3 regions of the Paenibacillus sp. ICGEB2008 genome follow, and region 1 is predicted to be linked to each of the others. Evidence: riboswitches for the same ligand, from Rfam matches in the RefSeq annotation. Region 1 holds a riboswitch; each other region holds the start of a gene.
What was found. A riboswitch is a leader RNA that binds a small molecule or an ion and turns the genes downstream of it on or off. The one in region 1 is predicted to bind thiamine pyrophosphate.

Region 1 (10,588 bases):
CCATAAAAGGTAATATCGGCTTGTGATTGTCCCTGTTCATCCGGTTCTCCGTATGTCAATCCATACCGTTCTATAATCGGCAATAATTGTTCTGTCACATAGGTTTTATCGGTTTTTCCGGCAATCCATAACATAGCCTGGGGGAACTTTTCCTTGAGCCGCCCAAAGGCTTCAACGACCAGATCAATGCCCTTATATTTAACAAAGCGTCCGGCATACATGAAGGTTGGGTTAGACTCCTTCGTCAAAAATTGTTCACGCGGCCAATGATCAAACTCAATTCCTTCCGGTAAAAGATGAACGCGATCTGGATGAAAGCCCAGTTTAAGCAGATCATACCGGGTAGACGGGGATACGGTGAGCGTCCGATCCTTCCGTGCCAGCTTAAGCATGAGGGGCTCCATATGAAATCCAATCATATTTAGCGGGAACCTGGCATTTTCATACCATATTTCCCTTGTTAGCTGATGTATGAAAAAGATCCGCTTGGAGGCCTCCACCCAAAATCGGGTAAAGAACTGATGCGTATTCGCTTGATTAATTACATAGTCAATCTGCTGCCGATGACGACGGTAATAGCGCATCGCATAATAAATAACACTGTATATGTTTCCTTTTCGAATATACGTAACACCGTCAATGACTTCATGCTCAGGCATCCCCTCAAATTGAGGTGAGAAATGAATGAACTGAAACCGACCTTGCTGTGAGCGTTTCAGCATTTCATGGGTGAAAATTTCTGCTCCCCCGCTTTTCGGAGAACGAATGTCACGCCAGGAAAGCAATAGAACTACGGTCTTATCGTCCTGCTCTAGTATGGTATTCATGGGGTGATTCCTCCCCTTATCTTTATTTTGAACAAATACATATAGGCATCTATCACAAAGTAGAGAGACATAGCTCCGTACACAATGAACTCTGACAACAAAAAATCGATCGGGTCTGTGTGAGCCATATGAAAGGCTACTAATAAAGCTGCGGCTCCTGCCATCAGACTGAACATAAAGGTGCGTCTGCCCACCAATACGTGCACATGCACAAAAAATAGCACGATGGAAAAAAGCCAATACACCCAGCCTCCCCATGGAATAAAGGCCTCAGCCGCCTGGTAAGAGGCTCCAAATAATATGGGAATAGAGGGTGGGAATATATAAGTTGTGCCCACATATACACACAGCGCGGCTACAGCCATTAATCCAGCATAGATTACAATTAACTTGCCCAAAGCCTGGCGGTCATGCCCCTGCGCACCGATCTTTGGAATAAAGGCAGCAATCAAGCTGTACGAAACGTAATAGACCAATTGGCTGTACTTCAGCGCAATGGCATAGCTGCTGGCTTGCTCGGGAAAGTAATGCTGTACATACAACATGTCGATGGAGATACAAAATAGAATGAATAAATTCGTCATAAGGCTATCGGTAAAATCCTGACCTAGCGACTTCCATAACCCAGAAGAGATACGTTCTCCACTGTGTGTAGATAAGGATACGCCACGAGCCGAAACGATCCAGCCGTGAAGCAACGACAGCAGCATTCCCCCACAGCTCGCTAATAATAAGGCTTCCAGCCTTAACCCCAGGGCAGCCAGGACAAAAAACAGGCATAGCTTCCCTAATACCTCAATGTAATAGTTCACATTGAGCGCCAGCATGCGTTCCCTCCCCTGTAAATCTCCACGGCACGAACTCACCAGAATATGCAATCCGATCAAGGCATACAGCATGAACAGCGGGCCGGACTCAACGCCCAATAGCGAACCCAGCAACGGATGAAAGGAAAGTGAAATGATCATGGCAAGCAGAGTTAGCACTAGAGGTGCTTTTAGTAATAGAGAACCGAGCGGTAAGCTGCGTAGCGGAAGCTTCTTGTCAGCCTTGGACACCAGCTTGGCAGTTAACAGCTGGATGGATAAGCCCAATACGGACAACAGTGCAAAGAGGGCCAACAGCGCGTTCGCCTGACCATAGGCTTGTCCGGTAAGATACCAGCTCGCTGCAATGTGGAAGAAAAAATTGAATCCGTTAAGCAGCACATTAAAGAGGGGGAACATCAACGAACGCAATCGGTTGTTCACGTGGTTATCTCACCCGCCGATCCAGTCGCCAAATCTCAATGATAGAGCGCAAAAAACGAATGGAATCCTTCCAGACATGAATGTGCGAGCCATCTCGGTCAATACATTTGACGGGTAGTTGCAGCACACGGAGCTGAAGTCGCTTGGCAATGAACATCATCTCCAGATCCAGCGCTAGTCCGAGTTGTTCCTTCAAATGTGGAAACATCCGCTTCACGGCAACCGAGCTCATCACTTTAAGACCCGTCTGGGAATCTACTACACCGGTTGGTAAAAAGGGGCGAGAGACGACCCGTTTGCCAAAGCTGACGATAGATCGCAATAAAGAACGATTCTCGGCGGTCATATCTTTGGTTCCAATCACAACATCATAGTAGCCCTGTTGAACAACATTGATCATTCTGGCAATATCCTCAATAAAAAAGGAATCGTCCGCGTCCACAAATACGTAGTAATCCGCACCGATGGTCCGCATTCCTTCCAGATACGTCCCTGCCTTGCGCGTATTGCGTCCCAATTCCCTTGTTTGAAGCAGTGGACTCAAGTTCTGGTTAATCCGGTTCACGGACAAGTCCGTTGCTGCCTCCAGCGCTTTAATCAAGGCATTCGTGCCATCGTGGCTACCATCATCAATGAGATAAATCGAACCTTCTATAATATGGCTGCGGATAAAGGCTTGCAGTCGCTCAGCAAAGGTTTTGACATGAACAAAACGTTTCTCTTCGTTATACACAGACAAGATGAATGCAACATGTTGGCTTTTGGTCGAATACTCGGGATAGAGCAAGCTTTGTATTTCAGAAAGTATTTCTTCGGTATCATTGGCTTGCCAAAATAGCAGACGCAATCGGCCTACTCCGATAATCTGCACCATATGCTGATCACTGAACGGAAAGGTTACATCCGTCACCAATAGCAATGGCATTTGCGGAAATTGGCTACGGATCTGATTAGCTTTCCGCACGGCTTGCCCCGGCTCCCTATAATCTATCAGGCAGCAACTTGCGCCCTCGTAGACTGAAGCTTCCTCCGTGTCCTCGCACTGTATATATTGGTAAAAACAAATCACATTGGGATAATCAATAGCCCTGTTGTTATCGCTAAAAATGGCTATAGGTCCCTGCACACAAACCTCTCCTTTTCCTCCGAATAATTCTATTTTGTTGAAAAAGAATTAAAAATGTTTGCTTAGTAAGATTAAATTAATGTCCAAATACTTCATATTTTCTTAACAAAATAGCTCACATCCCTTGATATATAAGCATTCAAGAGAAGAAAAACTAATTTTCATATTTGATAAAAACAGAGCATTTAGACCTGATTCATTAGGACTATTACTATACGAATTGCAAGGTGAATCCGAAAACAAAATTAGTTCTATGGGATTAATAAAAAAGATACACATATGGTCGTTTTGTCATAGATTGATAGACGAATAAAACCAATTCGTACGTCCATACTATGGACAACATGTCATTTTTCATCATGAATAATTATCAAAATATAGGGAAAGAAGGTATTTTTATGGAAGCATTTCATGTCAATCGTGATGGGTCATTATCTACTCCCTTACGAGGAAAGGACGTGCTAGCAAACCCTCTTTTGAACAAAGGGGTGGCATTTACAGAAGAAGAACGCAAAGAACTGGGCTTGGAAGGAATTCTTCCTCCCACTGTCCTTTCATTGGAAAAACAGAGCGTTCGGGCATATCAGCAATTCCTGGCACAACCCACCATGCTGCGTAAAAATGCTTCACTTAACGACCTTCATAACCGGAATGTCGTGCTTTACTATCGGCTGCTAACCGACCATTTGAGTGAAATGCTGCCCGTAGTCTACACACCGACTGTAGGAACCGCCATTCAAGAATACAGCCATGAGTACAACCGCCCTGGGGGCGTATATTTATCAATAGATCATCCGAATGGAATTGGACAGGCGTTCTATAATTCCGGATTGCGTAGTGAGGATGTTGACCTTGTCGTCGTGACGGATTCAGAAAGTATTTTGGGAATTGGTGACTGGGGGGTCGGGGGAATTAACATTGCTATTGGCAAACTTGCTGTATATACAGCTGCGGCAGGTATTCATCCCGGGCGGGTGCTGCCCATTGTACTGGATGTCGGCACGAATAACGAGAAGCTGCTGAATGATCCGCTATACATCGGAAACCGCCATAAACGAGTTCGCGGAGAAGCCTATCATCAATTTATTGATACCTTTATCAGCAAAACCTTAACACAATTCCCGAAAGCGCTTTTGCATTGGGAGGATGTGGGCAGCGTGAACGCACGCCACATTATAGGGAAATACGGTCAAAACATTCTCACCTTCAATGATGACATCCAGGGCACAGGAGCAGTCACATTAGCTGCGATTGTTTCGGCGGTAGGTGTCACCAAAATTCCGCTACGTGAACAAAAAATACTTGTCTTTGGTCCAGGGGCAGCAGGAATCGGTAACGCCGACCAAATACGGAGCGCTATGATCGAGGACGGGCTTCCTGCAGAAGATTCTTTCAGGTCGTTTTGGGCCTTTGATTATCGCGGGCTATTAACGGACGATATGGAAGATGTACTCGATTATCAGAAACCATATGTGCGTAAAAAGGAAGAAATCAGCTCATGGGCCCGATCGGAAGACGGCAAAATACCGTTGCTGGAGGTCATCCGTCAGGTAAAACCTACAATCTTGATTGGTACTTCCGGTGTGGCGGGTGCCTTTTCTGAAGAGATTATCAAGGAAATGGCAAAGCATGTGGAACGCCCGATCATTATGCCCATGTCCAATCCTACCAATCTGGCTGAAGCGGTACCCGAGGATTTGATACGATGGACTGATGGCAAAGCATTGATTGCTACGGGAAGTCCCTTTGAGCCCGTCACCTATAACGGTACGAAATTTGAAATTGGTCAGGCGAACAATGCCTTTGTTTTCCCGGGACTGGGTCTAGGCGCAATTGTGGTCAAGGCCAAACGAATCACTCCTTCCATGTTTACCGCAGCAGCTGATGCCGTTGCCAACGCCGTAGATTCGAATGAACTTGGCGGCGCACTGCTGCCCCATATTCGAAAATTACGTGATGTTTCGTTTGCGGTTGCGGTTGCGGTAGCAAAGGCCGCAATTCAGGATCAGGTAGCTCAGGCACACCTTCCAAATATTGAGCAAGCCATTCGGGATGCAATGTGGAAACCGGAATATGTGAGGGTCAAAGCCGTGGAAAGTGTAATCCAACACCCTCACTAATTCTTCACTAGGCATAAGCAGTTTGACATAACATAGGAACGAATGTACAGTATTAGTCAAAAGAATAGGAAAGTCCACTAGGGGAGCCATTATGGCTGAGACAAGAATGAATCTTGGACCCTTTGAACCTGATCTAGTTCGTACTAGCGTAGGAAAGTGGAGCCTTCCATATAGGGTTTCAGGCGTTTTTGCGCATTGAACCTATGTTGAAGCCGCTCCAGTTTTCGGGGCGGCTTTTTGGCATTGTTCCGAGAATTGTATCTTACGGGACTTCTTGTTCTCCATTTTTGTTGGAGGTGGGGAAATGAGTTTTTCGCAAGAGCTCCGTCAGCAGGCGGATGGCATTTTTCAAGCCATTTATGAGCATCCCTTTGTGAGAGGTATTGCTGAAGGAAATTTAACAAGGGAACAGCTGATTCACTATGTAAAACAAGACTTTGAATATTTGAACGCCTACATGCGGATTTACGGCATCGCGATCTCCAAAAGCACGAGCCGGGAGGATATGGCTGTATTTAACGAACAGATCTCTTTTATTCTCAACAGCGAGGTTCATCCGCATCAAAATTTTTGTGCTATCGCAGGTGTCACCTATGAAGAGATGCAGGGATATCCACTCGCTCCGTCCGCTCATCATTATATCCGCCATATGCTGACCGTCGCACATGAGGGTAGTCTTGGGGAAATCATGGCCGTGCTGCTACCATGTCCATGGACATATCTTGAAATTGGACGCAGGCTAATGGATGAGGTAAGACCGGACGAGTCTCATCCGTTCTATGAGTGGATTTGCTTCTATGGCAACCAGATTGAAGATGTAACCTTCAAATATCGAGAGCGTGTGGATGCTTGGGCGAAAGTCGCCACGGCTGCCGAGCGAGAGCGGATGATTGAGCATTTTATGCTAAGCTGCCAGCTGGAATATATGTTCTGGGATATGGCTTATAAGCAGGAGCAATGGCCCGTCCAAATGCACGCTACGGTCTTGGAATAATCAGTATAGATGAGAGAGGATAAACATGATGAATATATGGGAACAAAGTTATTCGGCGCTCCTGACAAAGGTACAAAACAGCAACCCCCTCGTTCATAATATAACCAATGTGGTGGTCACCAACTTTACAGCCAACGGCCTATATGCACTGGGGGCTTCCCCGGTGATGGCTTATGCACCCGAGGAAGTAGCAGATATGGCCAAAATAGCGGGCGCCGTCGTGTTAAATATCGGTACGCTAAACCGTGAGCTGGTGGATGCCATGATCCTTGCTGGACAATCGGCGAATGCTCATGGTGTTCCAGTTCTGCTAGATCCGGTTGGTGCGGGAGCGACGAGCTTTAGAACCGAGTCAGCACTGCGGATCCTAAAAGAAGTAAAAATCTCACTAGTACGAGGCAATGCAGCCGAAGTCGCTCATCTGATCGGAGAAGCCCGAGAAATTAAAGGGGTAGATGCAGGCGACAGTGCTGACAGCAGTAATGTCGATCTGGCAGTTCGGGCTGCGCAAACGCTCCATACCATGGTTGTCATCACTGGAAAAGAGGACGTCATCACCGATGGGGTTGAAGTACGATTGATTAGTGGCGGAGACGCGCTGCTTACGAAGGTAACCGGAACAGGCTGCCTGCTGACCTCTGTGTTGGGCGCTTTTGCAGCTGTTGAACCCAACCTGCTGCTCGCAGGCACAGCAGGTTTGGCATTTTACGGTGCAGCAGCTTCCCGAGCCGCAGCGCATACCGCAAAGCTGGGGCCAGGCAGCTTCCAGATTGCCTTTCTCGACGAGCTTGCCGAACTACATACTGGTTCGCTAGAGGGGCATGTCACGATCCGTGAAGCTGGAACAACTACAGCAGGTGGTGCGCGATGAGAGACGTGCATGTACCGAGAGCGCTGACGATTGCCGGTTCAGACAGCGGCGGCGGCGCTGGAATTCAAGCCGATCTCAAAACCTTTCAGGAGCTTGGCGTATACGGCATGTCGGCTATTACAGCCATTACGGTACAAAATACCTTGGGAGTTCACGGTGTATATCCGTTGCCACAGGAAGCAACAGCGCAGCAAATCGAAGCTGTAGGATCAGATCTTGGAGTCGATGCCCTGAAGACTGGCATGCTGTTTGACGCGGGCATCATCCGCCTTGTGGCCGAGCAGATCCGAAAGTTCGGCTGGAAAAAGGTTGTCGTCGATCCTGTAATGATTGCCAAAGGGGGCGCAAAGCTGTTGCAACCGGAAGCGGTGCAGGCATTGAACGACGACCTGCTCCCCTTGGCACTGGTCGTCACACCAAATATCCCGGAAGCGGAGGCCTTAACCGGGATAAGCATTCGTACGATGGAAGGACGCCGGGAAGCTGCGAGACATATTAGTAGCCGGGGTCCCAAATTCGTTGTGATCAAGGGCGGCCACGATGAGGAGAGCGAAAACAGCGGTCAGGTCATTGACCTGCTATTTGACGGAACTGCCTTTACAGAGCTGGGCGGCAAGCGGGTGCGGACTGTCCACACACACGGAACAGGATGTACGTTCTCAGCAGCGATTACCGCTGAATTAGGGAAAGGCGTGTCTGTACCGGAGGCTATTGTCAATGGAAGAGCCTTCATTCAGGCGGCGATTGAGGATACATTGTATTTGGGCCAGGGACACGGTCCAACTAATCACTGGGCCTATCGCCGTCGTCAGGAGATGCTCCAATGAACGGCCGAATATTACCTGAGATCATGCGCCGGCATTTACAGATGTATCTGGTTCTTGGAAGCGTGAACTGCCTCGCGGAACCAAGTCGGGTCGTGCAGGAGGCTCTTGCTGGTGGCATAACCATGATCCAGTTCCGGGAAAAGGGCCGTAGCGCGTTAACAGGGGTGCCTATGTTCAAACTTGCGCGTCAGCTACAAGATCTGTGCCACCACGCTGGTATCCCCTTTATCGTCAATGACGATGTGGAGCTGGCTCTTGAGCTCAATGCCGACGGCGTCCATATCGGTCAGGACGATGAATCGGCTGATTCTGTGCGTACGCGGATCGGAAACCGAATCCTTGGCGTCTCCGCCCATACGATTGAGGAAGCTCGTCGAGCCATTCTGCATGGTGCGGACTACCTCGGCGTCGGTCCCATCTATCCCACCATCTCAAAGGATGATGCTCATGCGGTGCAGGGTCCAGCCATTTTGCATGAGATGCGCAAAGCGGGAATTGATCTGCCCATCGTCGGGATCGGTGGTATTACGATAGACCGTGTGGAGGAAGTGGTAGGTGCGGGTGCCGATGGTGTAGCGGTGATTTCGGCTGTGACGCAGGCAAAACAAATTCGAGCTGCTGCAGAGGAACTAAAGAAAAAGGTAGTGCTAAGCATCAACCATCCGGGGATGTCCCCAAAACTATAAAGTGCCTTTAATAGTTCACGCAAGAGCCTCATTTACACTAATAAAGTAGAGATGAGGCTCTGTATTGTCATAAATTTAATCTTTTACAGCTTGAATTCTTGTGTTCTTTTTCTCAGCAATAAGTAATCCTAGCAAAATGTACCCCCTGTACAATATTCCCATGAGCAGAACAATACCAACGATTGAAACAAGAATAAGTAGAATATTCGCTACAAATAAAATAATTGCCATAGTCAAAATATCACATCCCCCAAATGATACTGATTTTTAAGCGTTCCTATCCCCAGTGCACTTGAGCTCGTTGAATACCTGATTAACTATAAATATATGTAAATCGTCTTTTCTAATATTCCTATAACATTCGAAAGCAATTAAAAAACGAAACTTAATTATATTGATTTTTGGTTCCCCATTCACATAACCCTTCCAAAACAGGCAATAGTGTTTCCGCTTTTTCTGTAAGACTGTACTCAACTTTAGGTGGAACTTGGGGGTACTCTTTCCGATTCACCAGACCATCCGCTTCCAATTCTTTTAGCTGTGAACTCAATGTTTTATAAGTAATAGCTCCGATTTGTCTTTTCAGATCATTAAAGCGAACCACTTGGTTTTCGGCCAGAAGATAAATAATAACCATTTTCCATTTACCACCAATAACTGACACTGTATAACCAAAAGGTGTATCTTGAATGTTTTTAACTTTACCTTTATATTCAGCCATACTCATATGTACACTATCCTTTCGGGTAGTACCTATCAAATTAGTGCGTACTACGTTTTTATTTGCGTTCAGTTTATACTAACCGTAAATTGAAGTAAAGGAGAGAAAGAAATGACTAAAACAATACGCCTATTAATGCCGCAATGGCAAGGAGGAAACAATCCTAACTACTCTTTTGGAGCTGAACTGCTGGCTTGGCTAGCCCCAGACAATGATCAACCCCTTATTCATGTTCCAGTTCAAGCTTATGATGGAACTCCGCTTGACAACGAGAACGGTATGAATGGGAGAAAACAGCTACTTGAGCAATTAGAGGCTGCTCATCATCTCATTGACGCTCATAAGCCAGATCGCATTGTAATGTTTGGTGGTGACTGCTTAGTCGAACAGGCTCCGTTTGCCTATTTAAACGAACGATACGGCGGGGAATTAGGGTTAATTTGGATCGATGCTCACAGTGATTTAGTTAGATATGTAGGCTATGATAACGGACATACATTACCGCTTGGTAACCTTTTGGGAGAAGGAGATGAGGAGTTCGCAAAACATGTGAAAATTCCTCTTAAACCTGAAAATGTCTTTATCGCTGGATTAGCAGCTCCTACAGAAGAAGAAACAAAAGCATTTTCAGAGACATTTCAAAGGTTAGGTGTTACCACTACAGAAACAGATACTGAAGTAATTCAAAGATTAGGGATTCGAACTGCTGGGACCCAAGAGTTAACGACCAGTACCGAATCAATAAAAGAGTGGATTAAAGAAAGCGGCATCAAGCACCTGGCGATTCACCTTGATTTAGATGTACTTGATCCAAAAGCATTTCGTTCTTTATTATTCGCCAACCCTGAAGCTCCCTATAATCTTTCTCCTGCGGGAACAATGCAAATACCTCAACTACTTCATCTGATTAAAGAACTATCTGAAGAAACTGATGTAGTTGGGTTAGGTATAACCGAACATATGCCGTGGGATTCCATTAACTTGAAGAATCTGCTTGGGGAAATACCTATTTTGAATCATTAATTCTACTTACGAACTGTGCATGTATCTTGACGTTAATTTTCGTAATGGAATTATGATGGCCGTTTGAATTAAAGTATTGTGCAAAAAAGGACTCCTCGGGAATTTATACTGTTATGGAGTCCTTTTTTTGATTTACTAATTCT
Region 2 (10,588 bases), on a different contig from region 1:
GATCCCCTTGAATGTGCTGATGATTCATCCAGCTGGTGTGTATGTGCTTGAGGAACAGACGACTCTTTTTTCCATTGATGCTGCCATGCCTGTTCTGCCGGATCAAGCGCGCTCCGTTGCTCTTCGAGCAGCTCGATGGCGGTGCGTTCCGTTTGTTCAAATACGGTTCGCCAATCATCCAGCAGCCGCACATAAGCAGGCTCTAGCCCTTCAGTAGCAGATTTAATCACTTCCACGTGCCAACTTTCCTGCTGCTTCCAATGACGAATTTCCTCCAGCACACGTAAGGGCAGGAAAGACCCATAAGTACTCAGCATTCGTTTTTACCTCCCGTATCCCGCTATAGCTATCCGGCAGATCTAGCAGATCTGTCCTGGATGCATATGTACCCAGTATATTCGCCGTCTCACCGTGAATATGTCTATGAACTTCCTTCATCAGGTTATACCTGTTGCGCAGAACAATAATTACTCATGGAAAATAAAAAAAAGAAGCCCGTCTACGGCACGGGTTAAGTGGGGACTGACCCCATAACGTGAGACAAATCAAAACACCTTCAAGAGAATCAAGCCATGTCGTAAGATATGGAGATAACCTTGGAGGTGTTTTTACGTTGGCAACGAGAGTGAGTTACCCCCTAGAAATAAAGATGAAAGCTATTGAAATGAGATTGGCAAGAGTTCCGGTAAAAGAGGTTATGGAGCAACTGGGAATACGGAATAAGACACAGCTAAAAACATGGATGAGGTGGTATCGAAAAGGCGAAGTGCATCGTCTGGAGCAGCCTGTGGGTAAACAATACAGCTACGGAAAAGGTCCGGAATACTCCTCAGAGCTTGAAAAAGTAAAGGCGGAGAACCGGTTCCTGAAGCAGCAATTGGACCTGCTAAAAAAGTACAAGGAACTGGAAAGGAGGTGGAACCAGAAGTCGCTGTTGCCTGGATCGAATCCATTCGAGACGAAGTGACGGTGTCTGAGGCTTGTAGATGGATCGGGATCGCAAGAGCGACCTACTACCGCTGGAAAGCAGCCGCGAAGACAGAGCGCACAGATGCTACGGTGGAGAAAATCCGGGGGCTTTGCATCCATCATAAATTTCGGTATGGTTACCGGAAAATCACCGCACTCCTTCGGGCAGAGCAAAGAATGAATCACAAACGAGTTCAGCGGATTATGCAGCGTGAGGGGCTACAGTGCCGCGTGAGGATGAAGAAACGAAAGGTCACTGGACAGTCTGCTCATCTAGCGGAAAATCTGCTGAAGCGGCAATTCCATGCCGAGGCGCCCCTGCAAAAGCTCGTCACGGATATCACCTATTTACCGTTTGGGGGTAAGATGTTGTACTTCTCCAGCATTCTAGATCTGTACAACGGAGAAATTGTGGCTTACAGTATAGCGGACAAGCAAGATACGTCCTTGGTTTTGGATACGCTGAATCAACTTCCAAAACGGACAAACATGCTACTCCATAGCGACCAGGGAAGCGTGTATACGTCACAGGCATATCAAGCTGCAGTAAAGGGAAAAGGCATTACCATGAGCATGTCCCGTAAAGGAACGCCCGCTGATCATGCCCCCATCGAATCATTTCATTCCACACTAAAGTCTGAAACGTTCTACCTCGAAGATCTCATCTGTACAACGACTGCCATCGTTGTACAGACCGTTCGAGACTACATCAACTACTATAACTCAATTCGGATTCAAACGAAACTAAATAACCAGTCGCCAGTAGATTACAGGCGACTGGTTATTTAAACTTGAAAGGTGTTTTGATCCCTGTCTCACAAATGGGGGTCAGTCCCCAGTGTCCATAGGCAGGCTTCTTTAAGACGATGAATACTTGTTTTAAAAATAATTTCTTACTTCGTAGTCGTTTGTTTATGGGCAGCAGCAGTGGTTTTCTTGTCCTCCAGCTCCTGTACACTGCTTAGAAATGTCGATACCCGTCGCAAATATTCACGGGGATGCTCTCTGAAAATAAGCTCATGTATCCCGTTTTTGACAATCCATACACTGGAAAGCGGGTTGGTTTGATTGGCAGCAAGCTTTTCCGCAATGGGGTAAGGAGCCTTTTCATCCTGTGTACCATGCACAAACATGATTGGAAACGGATAGTTCTCCTTTTTAACCTCTTGATATGGAATCTGATGCAAGCTGGTGCCGTTTAAGACTGGAAACAGCAACTCCAAAATTTCCAAAGACGGATGTCTCGGCAGATTAATTTGATTGTGAATGTTATGGTACAGTGTATCTGGCTCCAGCAGGAAGGTACTGTCCAAAATCATTGCGTCCACATCCTTGGTTTGCAAGCCCGCCTGAAGAGCGGTTCCTGCTCCCATAGAAAAGCCCCATACGATAATTTCCGACGAGCCGCGTTGCTTCGCAAGCTGAATCGCTCCAAGAAGCTGCTGGGATTCCGCCTTACCTCCGGTTGCGACGGCCTTGCTGTTTTGTGACGCGAATCCATAATCAAACATGACCACATTAAAGTTCAGACTGTGGGCATAATGCGCCAGATCATACATAGGAATCCAGCTTTCTTCGCGATTAGCCCCGTAACCATGACTGAAAATAATGGTTTTCCGCGATTGATCCGCCGGGATATACCAGCCTTGTACGATGCGGCTACCATCCTTCGCTGGGAAGCTGACATCTTCATAAGGCATGCCTTTGGCCTGCATCGGATTAGAGTACAAGGGTGCGACGGTGGGATTCGTAAGCACCCAGGCGATGTAAGCATGCAAGGCAATAAAGCAAAACAACAGAAAAAATACGACCGACAGCAGCAGAGCAATCACAACGTGCTTGAACCGCAGCATACGGGGATTAAAGAGTGGGGTGGACGGCTCCTGAACAGCGGTCTGTAGCTGAGCGTTGCGCTGGGATGTCGAAATCATGTAAGAGCCTCCTTATATAAAATTGATCTTCGAATCATAAAATTTAGGTATAATTCCACTTGAAAATAGTAGGGTATGTTCGTATAGATACCTATTATCGTATGATGGCTATTATCCAAAGTCAACGCCTGAACCGGAAAAGTAAAAATGATGCAAAGAATTGTCGATGTTTGTTCTTGTTCTGTAATATGGTTGTCACAAAAACATCGGTTTACAGTAGCCGCGACTATTCTATATAATTTATGTAACCATGTTTCATAGTGTGAAACGAATATGGATACAAGAGGAGCGGTTCACGATGGAAGACCGTAAATTAACCGTCCGCGCTGTAGAGCGTGCACTTGATATACTGCTGTGTTTTACCGCAGAATCTGATCTTGGTCTAACGGAGATTGCCTCCCAAATTGGTCTACATAAAAGCACTGTTCATCGTCTTTTGACTACGCTGGAGGATCGGGGATTTGTCGTTCGGAATGCCGAAACGGAAAAATATAGGCTTGGTTTTCGCATATGGGAGCTGTCCACGCATCTGTCCCAAAGCGATGAGCCGGCGGTGTTGTTACAGCCTGCAATGGAAGGACTGCGTGATCGCTTAGGGGAGACAGTCAGCTTGTACCTGCGGGATGGAAGCATGCGTATTCGCATACAAGCCGTGCAGAGCAATCAGGCGATCCGCAGGGTTGCGCCTGTGGGTGCGCGTATGCCGCTGGCTGTGGGAGCCTCCAGCAAGGTGCTGGCGGCCTTTATGCCACCGCAGGAGCTGGAGGTATTGCTAAGCAGTGAAGAATGGCCACCTTCGGTAGACCCGGAGGTTTATAAAGCCCAGCTGCAGGACATTCGTGAGAAGGGCTATGCGACCAGCTATGAAGAACGTGAGCCAGGAGCTGCGGCTGTGGCCGCGCCTATTGTGAACCGAAAGGGACAGGTCACGGCGGCTTTATCTGTATCCGGCCCGGTCAGTCGACTTGCGCCCGAGACGCTGCATGAGTTTGCACCGATTTTGATCGAAGCAGCCAAGGAAATGGGGCTTATGCTTCCGTGACAGTAATCAATACAAAGGAAATCATACAAGGGTTGCCAAAGCTATAAATTTAAAGTAGTCTGATAGAGATGGCGGGATGTTTGTTATAGCCGCCAATTCATGTGAATAGAAAGTATCACAGTTACTGGGGGAGCCTGTAATGCGGGCTGAGATGGAATCAGGCAAGATTCCGGACCCTTTGCACCTGATCTGGATCATACCAGCGTAGGGAAGTAATCGGCCATTGAAATGTATACGCAGCTGCTGTCTACGGCCGCGCATTGGAATATGATTATTCCACGTGCGATCGGTTTGGATAGCTGTCTCGTTTGATTAGCCGGTTCCCTAGGGAACCGGCTTTTTTGCATAGATCAGCGCCACCCTGGGAATGGTTCCGGATCGGTGTGTCATTTCAACGATACGGGAGGAATGGACCATGAAACCGACGGAAACAAAAGGAACAAAAGAAACAGGAGTGAAATCAGCAGATGCAGGATTGGCGGGAATAATAGAAGTAGAGGGAGAGAAGGCCAAAGCGGAGCAAGCCAGTGGGCTAAAGCCCTTTCCGGGGAGCCGTAAGGTGTATATTCAAGGTTCTCGGCCGGATATTGCTGTGCCTGAGCGTGAAATCGCGCTACAACCCACACATACGCCTCAGGGCACCGAGCATCATGAGCCACTGCGTGTGTATGATACCAGCGGTCCGATGACGGACGAAGCCTACCAGGTCGACATCCGTCAGGGATTGCCACCATTACGGCGAGCTTGGGCACTGGAACGGGGAGATGTGGAGGCTTATGAGGGCCGCGCCGTCAAGCCGGAGGATAACGGGATGAAGCCCGGCTCCAAACGGGAGACAGTGGAATTTCCCGGCGTGACCAACCGTCCGCTACGGGCTTTGCAAGGGCGTACTGTGACGCAAATGCACTATGCGCGGCAAGGGATCATTACGCCTGAAATGGAATTTGCGGCGATCCGCGAAGGCGTAGAGCCCGAGTTTGTACGACAGGAGCTGGCGGCTGGACGAGCTATTTTACCTTCAAATATCAATCACCCGGAAAGCGAACCCATGGTCATTGGACGCCATTTTCACGTAAAGATCAATGCGAACATTGGGAATTCTGCGGTTTCGTCCTCCATTGAGGAAGAAGTGGAGAAGATGACCTGGGCTGTACGCTGGGGATCAGACACGGTCATGGACCTGTCCACAGGTCGTAATATTCATACGACGCGCGAATGGATCATCAGGAATTCGCCTGTACCGATTGGAACGGTGCCGCTATATCAGGCACTAGAAAAGGTGAACGGCGAAGCTGAGAAGCTGACGTGGGAACTGTATCGAGACACGCTGATTGAGCAGGCGGAGCAGGGAGTGGACTATTTTACGATCCATGCGGGTGTATTGCTGCGATATATACCGATGACGGCGAACAGAATGACGGGAATTGTATCCCGGGGCGGGTCGATCATGGCAGCCTGGTGCCTTGCACACCATCAGGAGAATTTTTTGTATACGCATTTTGAAGAAATCTGTGAAATTATGAAAGCCTACGATGTGGCCTTTTCTCTCGGGGATGGTCTGCGTCCAGGGAGTATCTATGATGCGAATGATGAAGCACAATTTGCAGAGCTAGAGACGTTGGGCGAGCTCACGCAAATTGCATGGAAGCATGATGTCCAGGTCATGATTGAAGGGCCAGGACATGTCCCTATGCACAAAATCAAGGAGAATGTGGATTTACAAATGGAGATTTGTAAGGAAGCCCCCTTTTATACTTTAGGGCCGCTGACGACGGATATCGCGCCAGGATATGATCATATTACCTCAGCTATCGGGGCGGCGATGATCGGTTGGTTCGGGACGTCCATGTTGTGCTACGTTACGCCGAAGGAGCACTTGGGTCTGCCGAACAAGGATGATGTCCGCGAAGGAGTTATTACCTACAAAATTGCCGCGCATGCTGCTGATCTGGCGAAGGGTCATCCGCGGGCACAGCAGCGGGACGATGCTTTGTCCAAGGCGCGTTTTGAATTCCGCTGGCGCGATCAGTTCAATCTCTCGCTTGACCCTGAGCGGGCATTGTCCTACCATGATGAAACGCTACCAGCAGAAGGGGCCAAGGAAGCCCACTTTTGCTCGATGTGCGGTCCCAAGTTTTGTAGTATGCGTATCACGCAGGACATTCGTGCCTATGCGGCCGATAAGGGACTGAATACTGAGGAAGCCGTTGCCGCCGGGATGCGAGAGAAGGCAGAGCAGTATCGGGAAGCTGGGCAGTAAAAATCGGTAGCGATACAAAAGTCAATCAACTGGGAAGCCTCAACGAAAAGTACAGTTAAGCTCGTCAGAGGTTTATTTCCATAAACGTATGAGCAAGGTTTAGAAACGCGTGAGTAACAAAAAGCCGTGGTTCTCTACAGTTGATGTAGAAAACTACGGCTTTTCAGCTTATGTAAAGCGGGATCATGCTACCGGATTAACGGAGCTTTATTTTTTACCCATTTTTTCATTCAAAATGTCCTGAAAGCTGAGCTTCTTCTCCGAGCTATCTTCTTTCTTCTGCATACTCACCGCGTTGGCACGTTGGTATTGGTGGTGAAAAGGCATCAGGGTGTGGACAGTTAAGTTCATTGTATTCATGTGGTCATTCCTCCAATTCCATTTTGTCAAATTCAGATTGAGTTGCTTAGGACGTCTGTATAGGACTATGTATATGTACTTGATGTTGTAATGCCGTGTAGGTTGCTTGGTAATGTTTCAATCATTATACCCGCATTTATCCAAAGTAAAACGCTTTTGACATAAAACAGGAAGATGGTCGTATGTGTCCAAAATGTGTATTAGGAGGATGGTCATTTTAGGGGAAAATGTGCCTAGGGCCTAAACAAGGGCTAGAGGCCCGTTTTCTCAGTTTAGTAGTCGGGATTGTGTTTTTTTGTCGAATAACCTTGTATTAGCGGAATTTTGCGGAATTATAAGGTTGGACTAAGGCAGTCTGGTGGCGAATTAAAGTGTCAAAGTTGTATTGACTTTATGTTGGGTAGTGGATACCATGAACTGGTTGTCAGCGTATTTTGGCAAGAAGAGTCAGCCAATCCATCTGGCAATTCATCCGTTGAAATGTTAGAGAGAGGATTAGAGCATATATGAAAAAAAGTATTGCAGATATCGTATTTATTATTCTGGGTGCGTTTTTTTTTCGCGCTGGCTGTTAATCTGTATGTGATCCCGAATGAATTTGGCGAGGGGGGCGTTACAGGGGTCACGATCATCTTGTACTACCTGTTTCAGTGGTCTCCCTCGATCGTCAATCTGGTCATTAATGGCTTGCTGCTGATTGTCGGATATAAATTTTTGGACAAGAGAACGACTCTGTATACTATAATTGCGGTCGCTTTTAACTCGCTGTTTTTACATTTAACAGTCAACTGGCGGATTGATTCGCATGAGCCGACGATTAATGCCGTATTTGCCGGAGTTTTGGTAGGGGTCGGCATTGGCTTAATTGTACGGGTCGGTGGTACAACGGCAGGAACAGTCATTTTAGCCCGGATTGCCAACAAGTATCTGGATTGGAATATCAGCTATGCCTTGTTGTTTTTTGATCTGATTGTCGCCTTCTCTTCCTACTTTATTATCGGCCCGGAAAAATTAATGCTAACTATCGTTATTTTGTACGTCGGTACGAAAGTTATGGATTTCATGATTGAAGGATTGAATCCGAAAAAAGCGGTCATGATCATTTCGGAGCATCAAGACAAAATTGCCGAGATGGTCATTACGCAGATGGACCGTGGAGTCACCGTCCTGTCAGGCCACGGATATTACACCAAAAATCCAAAAGAAGTTTTATATATCGTCATTAGCAAACAAGAGGTGTCAGCGCTTAAAAAGATTGTGAAAGCTATCGATACAGCAGCATTTATCACCATTCATGACGTACGGGACGTATTCGGAGAGGGCTTTTTGGATATTTCGAAGTAATTGGCGTGTGAAGCTAAGGTTATAAGAGAACGTGGCTAGAAGTCGGTCCTGAGAGGATCGACTTTTTTTTGTCCTGTTTGTTGCCTTACATAGGGCCTCATACAGATAAAAAACACCCCTGAATCGCAGATGAATCTGCAATCAGGGGTGTTGTATATATAATGCTATATCATTACGCTTGAATCATTTGACGCAGTACGGTTTGCAAGATACCACCGTTGTGGTAGTAGTCGATGTCGACGGTGCTGTCCAGACGGGCAGTGACTGGGAATTCGAACTTGGTGCCATCCTCGCGTTTGGCTACAACCGTAAGTTCTTGACCTGGTTTCACGTCATTGTCAATGCCGAGAATGTCGAAGGTTTCGCGACCGTTCAGGCCCAAGCTGGACCAGCCATAGCCTTCCTGGAATTGCAGCGGCAATACACCCATACCGACCAGGTTACTGCGGTGAATCCGCTCGAAGCTTTCAGCAATGACGGCTTTAACACCTAGCAAAAGCGTACCTTTGGCCGCCCAGTCACGGGAGCTGCCTGTGCCGTATTCCTTGCCGGCGATGACGATCAGGTTCTGATCGGCTGCCTGATATTTCATGGATGCATCATAGATGGACATTTCCTCATCTGTAGGCAAGTACTTGGTCACACCGCCTTCGGTGCCTGGAGCTACATTGTTGCGGATACGGATGTTGGCGAATGTACCGCGCATCATGACTTCATGGTTACCGCGACGGGAGCCATAGGAGTTGAAGTCCTTGCGCTCTACACCATGCTCCTTCAAGTACAGTCCTGCCGGGCTGGAAGGGGCGATGTTGCCTGCTGGTGAGATGTGGTCTGTCGTGACCGAATCATTCAGCAAGGCAAGTACACGGGCATTACGGATTTCCTTGATATCCTGCACACCATCCTGAAGCCCTTCAAAGAACGGCGGATTTTGAATATAAGTTGAGTTTTCATCCCATTCATACAGTTCGCCTTCAGGAACCGGAATGGAATTCCATTTTTCGTTGGCCGTAAATACATTTTCGTATTTGCGACGGAACATATCCGGACTCAGAGACAGGCTGATCGCTTCCTTGATTTCTTCGGAAGTAGGCCAGATATCTTTCAGGTAGACAGGCTGATTGTCCTGATCGTAACCGAGTGGTTCGTTCACCAAATCAATATTTACCGTGCCGGCGAGAGCATAAGCGACTACCAGTGGCGGTGAGCCGAGATAGTTGGCTTTGACTTGCGCATGCACACGTCCTTCAAAGTTCCGGTTACCGGAAATAACTGCGCCAACGGTCAGATCATTGTCTGTAATGGCCTGACTCACTTCGTCAGGAAGGGGTCCAGAGTTACCGATACAGGTCGCGCAGCCATAGCCTGCCACATGGAAGCCGAGGGCTTCAAGCGGTTCGATCAGCCCGGCTTTTTGCAGGTACTCCGTTACGACAAGCGAGCCTGGTGTCAAGCTTGTTTTAACATAGCCTGGCTTTTTGAGCCCGCGCTGTACTGCCTTTTTGGCGAGCAAGCCCGCGCCTAGCATAACGCTTGGGTTGGAGGTGTTCGTGCAGCTTGTAATGGCTGCAATCACGACTGAGCCAGTACCCAGCTCACTGGTGGAGCCGTCCGGATGGGTCAGTGGAACCTTCTGTGCGATCTTTTCATCGCTCAGTCCATAGCCGCCTTTGTCTACCGGGGTACGGATAATGCCTTCGAAAGTTTCTTTCATGCGGCTTAGCTCAACACGGTCCTGCGGACGTTTGGGTCCTGCGAGACTCGGTACAACCGAAGCCAGGTCCAGCTCAAGCGTATCGCTGAACACAGGGTCTGGGGTATCGGATGTGCGGAACATGCCTTGAGCTTTGTAATATTCCTCTACGAGGCTGACTTGCTCATCGGAACGTCCGGTGCTGCGCAGGTAAGCCAGCGTTTCGGCATCAACCGGGAAAAAGCCGATCGTTGCGCCGTATTCCGGTGCCATGTTGGCCACGGTCGCACGGTCAGCCAAGCTAATGTTGGCCAGACCTGGGCCGTAAAATTCTACGAATTTGCCGACCACGCCTTTTTTACGCAGCATTTGCGTGACTGTCAGCGCCAGGTCGGTAGCGGTAGCTCCTTCCGACAGGCTACCTGTCAGCTTGAAGCCGATCACATCGGGAGTGACAAAATACAGCGGCTGCCCCAGCATACCCGCCTCTGCCTCGATCCCGCCGACGCCCCAGCCTACGACACCGAGTCCGTTAATCATCGTCGTATGGGAGTCCGTTCCCACAAGGGAATCCGGGAAGACAACCGTTTCGCCGTCGATGGTTTTGGTGGCAGCCACGGAAGCGAGATACTCTAGATTAACCTGATGAACGATACCGGTGGACGGCGGCACCGCACGGAAGTTATTGAATGCCGTTTGCGCCCAGCGCAAAAAACGATACCGTTCTTCGTTACGTTCAAACTCTACATTAATATTGTAGTCCAGCGCGTCACTGGTACCGAAGGCATCAACCATGACCGAGTGGTCGATTACGAGATCGACGGGAACGAGCGGGTTGATTTGTTTCGGATCGCCGCCCGCTTTTTTCACCGTATCACGCATAGCTGCCAAATCGACAACCACCGGGACGCCAGTAAAATCCTGAAGCACGATACGTGCAGGAATGAACGGAATTTCCTTGTTGGTGTCACGATCCTCAGCCCAGCCTG
Region 3 (10,588 bases), on a different contig from region 1:
TCGACTGTACATTTTGTTGATATGGTAAGAACCAAAGGTTACATTACACCGACGATGTATAACGATTTTATACGTGATCTGGAGCTGACAGGCAATACGTACGAAGTTCATTTGGAGCATATGCACAAAAAATATGTACCGAATTATGCAGATGCGGCGAAGCCAGACAGTTTTCTGGGTAATTATGAAGTTGTATACGATAGTTACTATAACCCGCAAATCTTACCTGTACTGTTTCCTGATTATTCGCAGCCCAAGTCGGAACAGATACGTCGGTATACCTTGATGGCCGGTGATTATTTTACAGTACGATTATATAATACGAATCGGACTCCTGCGGATTTATACAAATCATGGCTTCTGGGTGGAATAGATAACGATAAGCCGGCAGTTTCAGCTTCTTACGGGGGCATGGTTTTGAATGAAGATTACTGATTTTGCAGTTATATTTATCCTACTCTTTTTGCCCTTTGGTGTGGTTAGTGATTTACGAGTGCAGAATCAGCGTGAAGTACAGCAGCTAGAAATGAAATATACGTCTGCTCTCCGTACCGCAGTTCAAGATGCAGGTGTTGTGCTCTCACAGAATGAACGTCAGGAACGCGAGGCCGGATATGGATCAGATAAGTTTTTTCGTGTAGATAAAGAAGAAGCGCTGGTCACGTTCTTGCACACTTTTTTCCTTAATATGGACATTGATGGGGATACAGCAGCACAACGTGCGTTATTGAATTACATACCAGCTATTGTGATACTGGATTATGATGGTTATTATACGTTCGCTTCATCATCCTATAAAGATGCGTATGGACAAGCGGTTATAGGCCCCAAGTGGAGCGAAAAAAAGCCTTATGCCTATGTTGATTCCGCAGGCAATAGTGTGGGATTCACCCTGGATAATTATCTACATGCCTATGATGCGCAGAATCACAGATGGGTGGAGGGGGTTCAAAAAGAGCTTGAGGGTCAGACCCCCATTTCGTTACTGAACAATTCATTAACCTTTGAGCAAATACGCCGTTCCACCATTGTTCGCACCATTCAGGAAGATCTGGCTCGACTGATTAATGTCCATAACGAAAAAGTAGCACGGAATGGCATTTCCTATACGTTCACCCTACCACTCATTTCACAAGAGGAGTGGTATAACACAATAGATGATGTGGGTATGATCGCGTTTATCCAAGGTATTCCAGTTGGAGACAGGTATTACAATAACTATGGGTTTGGTGGTGGAAGAGTCGTCCGAAAGCAATCTATTATTGGTGGCATAGAACCGGGTACTGGAATGAAATATTTTTATAGAGATTCATATCCAACCCCTTTTCAAGCGACTGAGCGTTTTACGGATGAAAAATCTGCGGCAGCTGCTGGTTATTTTGAGTACCAATATCATAACAGCTTAAAATAATTACCCTCCGGGGTGGGTTTCGTATTATTAGGTCAACCAAAAGGTTGGCCTGTTTTAATAGGAGTTTAATCTGACGTTAGCCGGGAAGAACTTTGTTTTGAAATGGGCAGAGAAATAGACGAATCTCCAAGCCAAGCCGATAGCACAGTAGAAGCAGTGCCAGCCTAGTCTTTTGCCTTTATGGTCACTGCTTTTTTAAAGAGTGAGTCAAATAAATGGAATTTAATACTCGACTTACCGGGGGAGTTCCAAAGAAGATGATACCACTTGGAAGTATATGTTATTAAATGTAACTTTAAGTAATAACATCTTTTGAAGTGAAGGACGAAAACGCTTGTGAATATTTTTGTCTTGGCCTCAATTAGGCTTTTGCCTATTGTTAAAGGTTTTTTAGTCCTTTATATAGGCAGCCGCATATGATAAGTAAACACTGAATCAAATAAAGGAGAATGAGTATGTACTATAAATCATGCCATCACTTTCCATGGCATATTCCTATGTATAACAGCTGTAATTACAATTATCGGAGTTATGATCCTCAAGACTACAATTGGTATAATAACGACAGTAATCTCTATGAAAAGATAATATTAAGAGATTATGGACAAAGTCCATTTGTAGTGAATATGGACCAGGCTGCAAAACAAAACAAAAATTATCGTACCGCTATATGGACAGGAAAACATTTACAAGTGACTCTAATGAGCATTAATGTTGGCGATGATATCGGTTTAGAAGCTCATCCAACAACTGATCAATTCATACGTATTGAAGAAGGTCAGGGACTTGTTCAAATGGGGGATAGGAAAGACCAATTAGATTTTCAAGTGATGGCCTATGATGGCTATGCAATTATGATACCTGCTGGAAAATGGCACAATGTAATTAATACAGGAAATATGCCCCTTAAGATATACGTTATCTATGCACCGCCTGAGCATCCATTTGGAACAGTTCATGAATCAAAAGAAATTGCCATGTCTGCTGAAAGATAAATAAATCCAATTATATTTTATTTCTTCCCGGTCCGGAACCCAGGCCGGGATAATTACATTTTCTCCATTTTATTATTCCTTCGATACTCATGAGGACTGTCTACATAGAGTTCTGTTTTTTAATTGTTATTAGAACTTATCAATTATTAAGGTATTCATTATTTGGAATTGTAAGCTTCTGCATACTAACTTCAACGCAATAATTCCGATCTTACCATTATGCTTATCTTAGAGTCTGGTTCAACATCTTAGAACTGAGCTTGAAGCTTAAATTGCCAAAAGAAGCAAAGAAACTCCTTATGTACCTACCGAAGAGGAGATTAAGCGCTACTTCGATATGATTTAGCAAGCGAAAAACCTTCAAGACATATTGATTGTCAATACGTTGCTATTTACCGACTTTTGGGAAGCGAGTTGACCAATATCAAGTTGGCCGATGTCGATTTCTACTACTTTCAAATCCGGATTAATAAGGGCAATGAGGGCAAAAAAACAAGCCATGTCCTTAGCGTATATTTTCGTTAAAATGTTGGTGGACCCCTTGACTAACATTAGCTGGTTTTCTTTTTTTAGGCCACTCCATCTGAAAACCTTAAAATTCGCTGTTTTCAATGTTCCGATAAGGGTGCCGAATGTGCTACAATAAAGCTTTGAAAGAAACGAAAGATTGATGAAATAAGAACACTCGGCAGTGCCGATGACAATAAGGAGCCAAAAACAGCTTATGAGTTTATTGACTGTAGAAAATGTATCCCACAACTTTGGGGACCGTGCATTATTTAAAAATGTTTCCTTTCGATTACTTGCGGGGGAACGTGTAGGATTGGTAGGAGCTAATGGTGTTGGTAAATCGACACTCATGAACATTCTGACTGGAAAATTGCTTAAAGATGAAGGCAAAGTGGAATGGACTCCACGTGTACGTTATGGCTATCTGGATCAGCACACCAAGCTGACGCCGGGCAAAACAGTACGTGATGTATTAAAAGACGCTTTTCTTCCTTTGTTGGAACTAGAAAAGGAAATGATGCAAATTACAGACAAAATGGGAGAGGCTTCTCCCGAAGAGTTGGAAGTTTTGCTGGAACAGATGGGAGAAATTCAAGAGCAATTGGATATGGGGGATTTTTACCTCATTGATGTGAAGGTTGAAGAAATGGCGAATGGATTAGGTCTCTCTGCCATCGGACTGGATCGGGATGTAGCAGCACTTAGTGGTGGGCAACGGACAAAGGTGCTTCTTGCTAAGTTGCTGTTGGAAAAGCCGAATGTATTGCTGCTGGATGAGCCTACCAACTATTTGGATGTGGAGCATATTGAATGGCTTACGCGATATTTGAAGGATTATCCCTATGCTTTTATCCTCATCTCACATGATACTGAATTTATGAACCAAGTCGTTAATGTAATCTACCATCTTGAATTTGCTAAGATGACCCGCTATTCAGCTAACTATGAAAAGTTTCTTGAAATGGCGGATCTGAACAAAGCACAGCATATTGATGCATATGAGAAGCAGCAGGAATATATTAAGAAACAGGAAGATTTTATTCAGCGCAATAAAGCGCGCGCATCTACATCAGGCCGTGCAAAAAGCCGTGAAAAGCAGCTTGATCGGATCGAACGTATTGATAAGCCTGAAGAAGCTGCAAAGCCAACCTTTCAGTTCAAAGAAGCCCGTGCGAGCGGGAAAACGGTTTTTGAGGGTATTGATTTTGAAATTGGCTACACTCATGCTCTTTTGCCTAAAATGTCCATGACGATCGAACGTGGCGAAAAGATCGCAATTGTTGGCTGCAATGGTGTTGGTAAGTCTACGTTGCTCAAAACCATTCTTGGGAAAATACCTCCAATCAGCGGAAAAACCTATCAAGGGGATTTCTTGCAGCCTGCTTATTTTGAACAGGAAGTAAAGGCGGAGAAAATTACACCGATTGACGATGTATGGAATGAATTTCCGCATTTGAATCAGCATGAAGTACGAGCGCATTTGGCGCGCTGTGGTTTGAAGAATGAGCATATCACCCGGCCTTTGTCTGCGCTTAGTGGTGGAGAACAGGCTAAAGTCCGCCTTTGTAAACTGTTAATGCGTGAGAGCAACTGGGTACTGTTTGATGAGCCTACCAACCACTTGGATGTCAAAGCAAAGGATGAACTCAAACGCGCTTTGAAGGAATACAAAGGGACCGTATTGCTTGTATCCCACGAACCGGATTTTTACGAGGATTGGGTAACCAAAACGTGGAATGTAGAAGAGTGGTCTAGTAAAGTTAACTAAAATCCAGTTCTGACAGATTTCACACAAGGTGGGGTTTGCAGAATTAGGAAAATATGCTAAGCTATCTTTAGCTGATACAATAAAATAGCCACACTAGGGGAGCCGCCCATGCGGCTGAGACGAAATAAATGGATTTCGGACTCTTTGTACCTGATCTGGGTTATGCCAGCGTAGGGAAGTGAGTACTGTACAAACAAGGTAGTAGATCTTTACTTTTGTTTGTGCAGGGAACGATATACGTTTACGGATATAATAGTCCGTTCGATTTTGAACGTTTGTCAAGCCACTTCCTCTGGGAAGTGGCTTTTTGCGTTTCGTTCATCTTCATTTGTTCGAGCTTCCGTAGACGGATTTACATATGATCTCCTTTCATTATTGCTGGTACATGTGGCTGGCTCCGTATGATATTACCCAATAGGGAGCTGCAACAATATAGTTCAGCTTATACGATTATTTTATATTTTTTAGTCCAAGTGAGGTGAAAATGAGATCGAATTACACGTAATTACGATGGAAAGTGTCTCCTGTGTGGATGTACCCAAAGTGGCTGCCGCTATTTGTCCTTATATTCATTATGTACACGCACGTTCGAAACAGAAGGGTGCCTCTGCTTTGCTTTCTTTGACTCGTAGCATGATCGAGCAGGAAGTTCCTTTGCAGCAAATTGTAGTAAATGACCGTATGGACGTAGCTTTACTTACCTTGGCAAGAGCTGTCCAGCTACCTGCTAATGGGTTATCTGTGATGGATGCGAAAAGTCTGCTTCCAGTGGGTACACGCTGTGGAGTGTCTGTACATTCCTTGGAGGAGGTGCAGACCGCTGAGCAGGGGGGAGCAGACTATGTACTATTTGGTCATGTATATGAGACCTATTGTAAGGCCGGTCTTGTACCGCGGGGTGTAGCACAGCTTGAACGCATTTGCAGATTGTCGGCCATTCCGGTGATAGCGTTGGGAGGCATACAACCTCATCATGTTCCAGAGCTCTATCATGCCGGAGCAAGCGGAATTGCGGTGATGTCTGGTATATGGGAAGCAGAGTCACCCGTTGCAGCAGCGATGGAATATAGGCGAATGGTAGATCTTGTAGTTCACGACCTGTAGCAAGAAAACGAGACGAAGGGAAAGCAGAATGCTCACCGGAGAGGAGACACGGAACATATGTCAAAGACACATACAGAGAAAAAAGCAATAGGACACGCAGAATGCTTGGTCATAGGCGGAGGTGTGATCGGCAGTGCCATTGCTTATCATGTGGCTAAGGAGGGACGAAGTACAATTATGCTGGAACGATGGATCCCCGGTGAGGGAGCATCAGGAGCAGCGGCGGGAATGCTGGCAGCGGAAAGCGAAGAGTTCTCAGACCTTGAGCTGGCGCGATTTGCTCGCGCAAGTCGAGATGCATTCCCTGACCTTGTCTGTGATTTGGAGCGTTTATCGGGTATTTCAGTTGATTTTCGTACAGAAGGTTTTGTGACCCCTTTTCGTTCAGAAGCAGAGGGCCAAAGGCGCTGGAATGCTGCGAATATCCGAGAGGATGATAGCCCTATTTGGTGGGATGCCAGGGAATTGGCTCGACGGATTCCGGGCTTGGCAGATCAAGTAATTGGGGCTATATACCGATCAAAGGAGACACAAGTGGCCCCTGTTCAGCTTTGCCGTGCTTATGCAGGGGCAGCTGCGGTGCTGGGAGCAACAATATGGTCTGGAACTCATGCCGAGGAACTGATCATACAGGACGGCCGAGTTTGCGGTGTGCGAACGGATAGTGGATTTTTTTCCTGCGATCAGGTCGTGATTGCCGCAGGCTTGGACAGCTTGAAATTGCTAGAACAAATTGGATTTGATTATCCTCTTTATCCAGTCAAGGGTGAAGTGGTAGCAGTCTCCTTGAAGGACCATCCGTTGGAGTATACCATTTATGCCGATGATGTTTACCTCGTGCCTAAACAGAATAACGAGCTTTGGATTGGGGCTACGAGTCTTCCACATCAATATGACAAAGAGGTGACCGTAGGAGGCTTAAAAGGACTGTTAGTACGTGCATCTGCCTGGTTGCCGCGTGTACAAGAAGCTTCTTTTATACGTGCTTGGGCGGGCTTACGTCCACAGGCAGCTGCGGAGCGTCCTTTCATTGGCCCTGTTCCTGGAGTAGAGGGCGTCTATGCTGCAGTCGGGCATTATCGTAACGGTGTCTTGCTTAGTGATGCGACTGGGCGAGCGATGGCAGCTATGCTTAAAGGGGCTGATGCGGCTGGACTTGGAATAAGCAAATTTTCTTCTGAACTCCTCAAGGAGGAAAGCTTATGAAGCTGATCATTAACGGACAGAGCATGACCATTTCTAATCGAATCACTCATGTGGATCAATTGCTGCATGAACTTGATTTAAAGGTGAAAACCGTAGTGGTAGAGCTGAATCGGCATATATTGACCCGTGAAGATCATCATGAGACGGTACTTAAGGATGGAGATTGCCTAGAAATCGTACATTTTGTAGGAGGCGGTTGATCATGTTAACCATTGGAAAAGCATCTTTTACCTCAAGGCTGTTGCTGGGAACAGGGAAATTTTCGGATCTGGATATCCAATCCCAGGCTGTAGAGGCTGCTGAGACGGAAATATTAACGTTCGCTGTGCGCAGACTGAATTTGGAGGAACGGGATAAGCATCATTTTCTTGATACGCTAGATTTGAGCAGGTATACACTTCTTCCCAACACAGCAGGAGCAACAACAGCAGAAGAGGCAATCCGTATTGCCAAGTTGGCAAAAGCCTCTGGCTTGTGCGACATGATTAAGGTGGAAGTCATTGGGGATAACAAAACGCTGTTGCCTGACCCTTTTGAAACGTTGAAGGCTAGTGAAAAACTGCTAGAGGAAGGCTTTGTCGTACTGCCCTACATATCGGATGATGTGATACTAGCAAAGAGGCTGCAAGAGCTTGGAGTACATGCCATTATGCCTGGTGCCTCACCGATTGGTACAGGACATGGTTTGCTCAATCCGTTTTCATTAGAGTTAATTATTGAGCAAGCAGAAGTTCCGGTTATCGTCGATGCAGGTATTCGCTCACCTGGTGACGCAGCAATGGCGATGCAGTTGGGAGCAGATGGTGTTCTGCTAAATACAGCTGTGGCGGGAGCGAAGAACCCTGTGAAAATGGCTGAGGCCATGAAGCTGGCTGTGCGTGCAGGCAGATATGGTTTTGAGGCAGGGATGATACCTGTAAAACGATATGCTTCAGCGAGCAGCCCAACAGAAGGCATGGTTCAAGGATGAGGATATCTGAAAAATCCGGTGCTGGAACACCACAAATTGATCGTTATTCCAGACAGGAAAGGTTTGCACCCTTTGGACCTGCAGGCCAACGTCGGCTTGCTTCTTCTCACGTACTAATCATAGGTGTTGGAGCGCTGGGTACAGGCATTGCAGAAACGCTAGTTCGTGGAGGCGTAGGTACGGTAAGTCTCGTAGACCGGGATTATGTGGAATGGAGCAATTTGCAGCGCCAGCAGCTTTTTCAGGAAAGTGATGCAGCGCAAAGGTGTCCCAAAGCAATAGCGGCCCAGCGAAGATTAAAGGATATTAATTCGCAAACAGTCATCCATGCACATGTTTTGGATGTTGGGGTAGAAGAGCTGGAAGAGTTGATCCAGGGGGTGGATCTCATGATGGATGCAACCGATAACTTCGATACTCGGCTTCTTATGAACGACATGGCTCTCAAGCATCATATTCCTTGGATTTATGGAGGATGTGTGGGTAGCTACGGTGTAACTTACACTTTTTTACCGGGTCAAACACCTTGTCTACACTGTCTGATGGGAACTGTACCGTTTGGAGGAGAAACATGTGATACAGCCGGCATTATTCCGCAGGCAGTACAAATGGTCACCGCTAATCAGACTACAGAAGCTTTCAAACTTCTTGGTGGATATCCCGAGGACTTGAGAGGAAAATTGCTTTCGTTTGATTTGTGGAAAAATGAATATGTAGCAATAGCAGTGGATCGTCTCAAAAAGTCGAATTGTCCTTCTTGCGGTAGCCAACCGACGTATCCCTATTTATCGACCTCTCATCGGCAGAAAACAGATGTTTTGTGCGGTAGGGATACCGTTCAAATAAGACCTGCCAACCGGATATATCTGAATCTCGCAGAGATAGCAGATAGATTTGCAGCATTAGGCGAGGGAAACGTAGAGTGGAATTCGTATCTGGTTTCCTTTAGTGTGGGAGAGCATCGCTTGGTGGTTTTTGCAGATGGCAGAGCGCTGATCCATGGGACAAAGGACGTGGCCAAAGCAAGAAGTCTATATCATCGTTATTTGGGCTAAAAACCATAAACCTTAAAGCAGAAAGCCATTCTTCAGAGAATGATTTTCTGCTTTTTTGTTACACTAATACAAATATGTTTAATGGCTTATAACAAACTTGTTCGTATCCAATATGTAATGCGATGTCCAAACCAGGTGGGTGAAAAAGATGAGCCCGTTAATTGTACTTGTGGATGAAAATGAAGCGCCCGCTGTATTCGTTCGTCCATTGGAGCAGGCAGGTTATCAGGTGGTTCATGTTCGTAATACGTCGGATGTACGCTCTTATATAGCTCAGCATCCTGTGAGTTTGCTACTCCTAAACATTAAAGATGAACAGGCGGGCACTCAAGGCTTGATTCGCATTTTGCAGCAGAACCATCCTCATGTCCCGATACTTGCAATGATTTCATCAGATGAAGAGGCACATATGGTTTCCTGCTTTGAACAAGGAGCTCATGATGTAATGGTAGTGCCCTTTTATCCTAGAGTTCTTCAGGCTAGAGTGGCTAATTTATTACGAATTTTTGGTGTTGAACGTGATGTGAAAAGGGCAATCGAAGCGGGGGATATACATATAGACACTGCAAGCAGAATGGTGAGCAGAGGGGAGCGAAAACTGGAATTAACTCCGAAAGAATTCGATCTTTTGCTACATCTGGCAATACATCTTAACCAAGTTTGCAGCAGGCAGCAAATTTTAAAAGATGTTTGGAAACATGATTATATCGCTGATACGAACGTAGTAGATGTGTACATCAGGCATTTAAGGGTTAAAGTAGATAGAGGACAAAAGTTTAAAATGATTCGAACGGAACGAGGTATTGGCTATTCACTCAGAACGCCAACCGAAGCAAAATAGCATAAGTTATATAAAAAAAAGCCGGAACTTTTCGTCCCGGCTTACCTATTTCAAATGAGTGTTACATTACAGCACGCGACGTGCTTTAATGTATGTTCTTTTCCAGTTGCCAGAGTTTAAATCAGAGATGGTCACCCCAGGTCCGCCGTAAGTGTGTAAAATTTTACCCCCGCCCATATATACTGCTACGTGAGTAATGTTACGTCCTGTGGCACGGCTACCGCTTGAAAAGAACACTAAGTCCCCTTTTTTCAAATTGGCCTTGGATACGGCATGTCCGACTTTAGATTGTTGAACAGAAGTACGCGGCAAATCGACTCCGTATTTCTTGAATATGTGCTTCATGAAAGAAGAACAGTCAAAATTGCGTGTGGTGCTTGTGGAAGCTCCAAACTTATAGGGAGTACCCATATATTTTTTGCCGTAGTTAATTACTTTTTGACCTACGGTAGTAGTAGCAGTAGCAGCTTGTGCTGTATTTGTTCCCTCAATGGCAAAAGTGCCAAAGCCGATCGTGGCAGCGACTCCTGCGATAATTACCTTTTTTATGATTTTATGCATATTCATGTTGTAAATACCTCCAAAAATTGATTTGTGCAATAATTTGCTGAGTTGCTAACTAACTGACAGCGTTGAGTATAACAGTTTTGAAGCCACCTAATAGTTGGAAAACTACTCTCAAATGCTTGAGGGACAAGGCTTACGTCGTAATTATTAAAAAACGATTA

Region 2: it holds a riboswitch for thiamine pyrophosphate, as region 1 does, so the genes downstream of both, thiC (phosphomethylpyrimidine synthase ThiC) here and tenA (thiaminase II) in region 1, are expected to answer to the same signal.
Region 3: it holds a riboswitch for thiamine pyrophosphate, as region 1 does, so the genes downstream of both, C400_RS0117100 (thiamine phosphate synthase) here and tenA (thiaminase II) in region 1, are expected to answer to the same signal.

The regions. Positions count from the first base shown of each region.
Region 1 is NZ_AMQU01000014.1:227,349-237,936, reverse strand. Features, by position in the region: gene C400_RS0114280 (glycosyltransferase family 4 protein) at 1-827, opposite strand, end outside; gene C400_RS0114275 (hypothetical protein) at 824-2,077, opposite strand; gene C400_RS0114270 (glycosyltransferase) at 2,082-3,203, opposite strand; gene C400_RS0114265 (NAD-dependent malic enzyme) at 3,602-5,323, shown strand; TPP riboswitch at 5,393-5,495, shown strand; gene tenA (thiaminase II) at 5,628-6,317, shown strand; gene thiM (hydroxyethylthiazole kinase) at 6,343-7,188, shown strand; gene thiD (bifunctional hydroxymethylpyrimidine kinase/phosphomethylpyrimidine kinase) at 7,185-8,015, shown strand; gene thiE (thiamine phosphate synthase) at 8,012-8,701, shown strand; gene C400_RS0114235 (winged helix-turn-helix transcriptional regulator) at 9,087-9,428, opposite strand; gene C400_RS0114230 (arginase family protein) at 9,534-10,445, shown strand.
Region 2 is NZ_AMQU01000028.1:36,935-47,522, reverse strand. Features, by position in the region: gene C400_RS0123515 (Fe-Mn family superoxide dismutase) at 1-317, opposite strand, end outside; one part of gene C400_RS0123505 (IS3 family transposase) at 614-887, shown strand; one part of gene C400_RS0123505 (IS3 family transposase) at 887-1,758, shown strand; gene C400_RS0123500 (alpha/beta hydrolase) at 1,863-2,900, opposite strand; gene C400_RS0123495 (IclR family transcriptional regulator) at 3,199-3,942, shown strand; TPP riboswitch at 4,059-4,170, shown strand; gene thiC (phosphomethylpyrimidine synthase ThiC) at 4,358-6,202, shown strand; gene C400_RS28245 (hypothetical protein) at 6,410-6,562, opposite strand; partial or broken gene C400_RS0123480 (YitT family protein) at 7,069-7,906, shown strand; gene acnA (aconitate hydratase AcnA) at 8,079-10,588, opposite strand, start outside.
Region 3 is NZ_AMQU01000016.1:433,204-443,791, forward strand. Features, by position in the region: gene C400_RS0117075 (hypothetical protein) at 1-435, shown strand, start outside; gene C400_RS0117080 (hypothetical protein) at 422-1,411, shown strand; gene C400_RS0117085 (cupin domain-containing protein) at 1,867-2,406, shown strand; gene C400_RS28005 (hypothetical protein) at 2,767-2,958, opposite strand; gene C400_RS0117095 (ABC-F family ATP-binding cassette domain-containing protein) at 3,131-4,684, shown strand; TPP riboswitch at 4,770-4,878, shown strand; gene C400_RS0117100 (thiamine phosphate synthase) at 5,195-5,788, shown strand; gene thiO (glycine oxidase ThiO) at 5,846-6,994, shown strand; gene thiS (sulfur carrier protein ThiS) at 6,991-7,194, shown strand; gene C400_RS0117115 (thiazole synthase) at 7,197-7,964, shown strand; gene C400_RS0117120 (ThiF family adenylyltransferase) at 7,961-9,019, shown strand; gene C400_RS0117125 (response regulator transcription factor) at 9,168-9,860, shown strand; gene C400_RS0117130 (C40 family peptidase) at 9,927-10,427, opposite strand.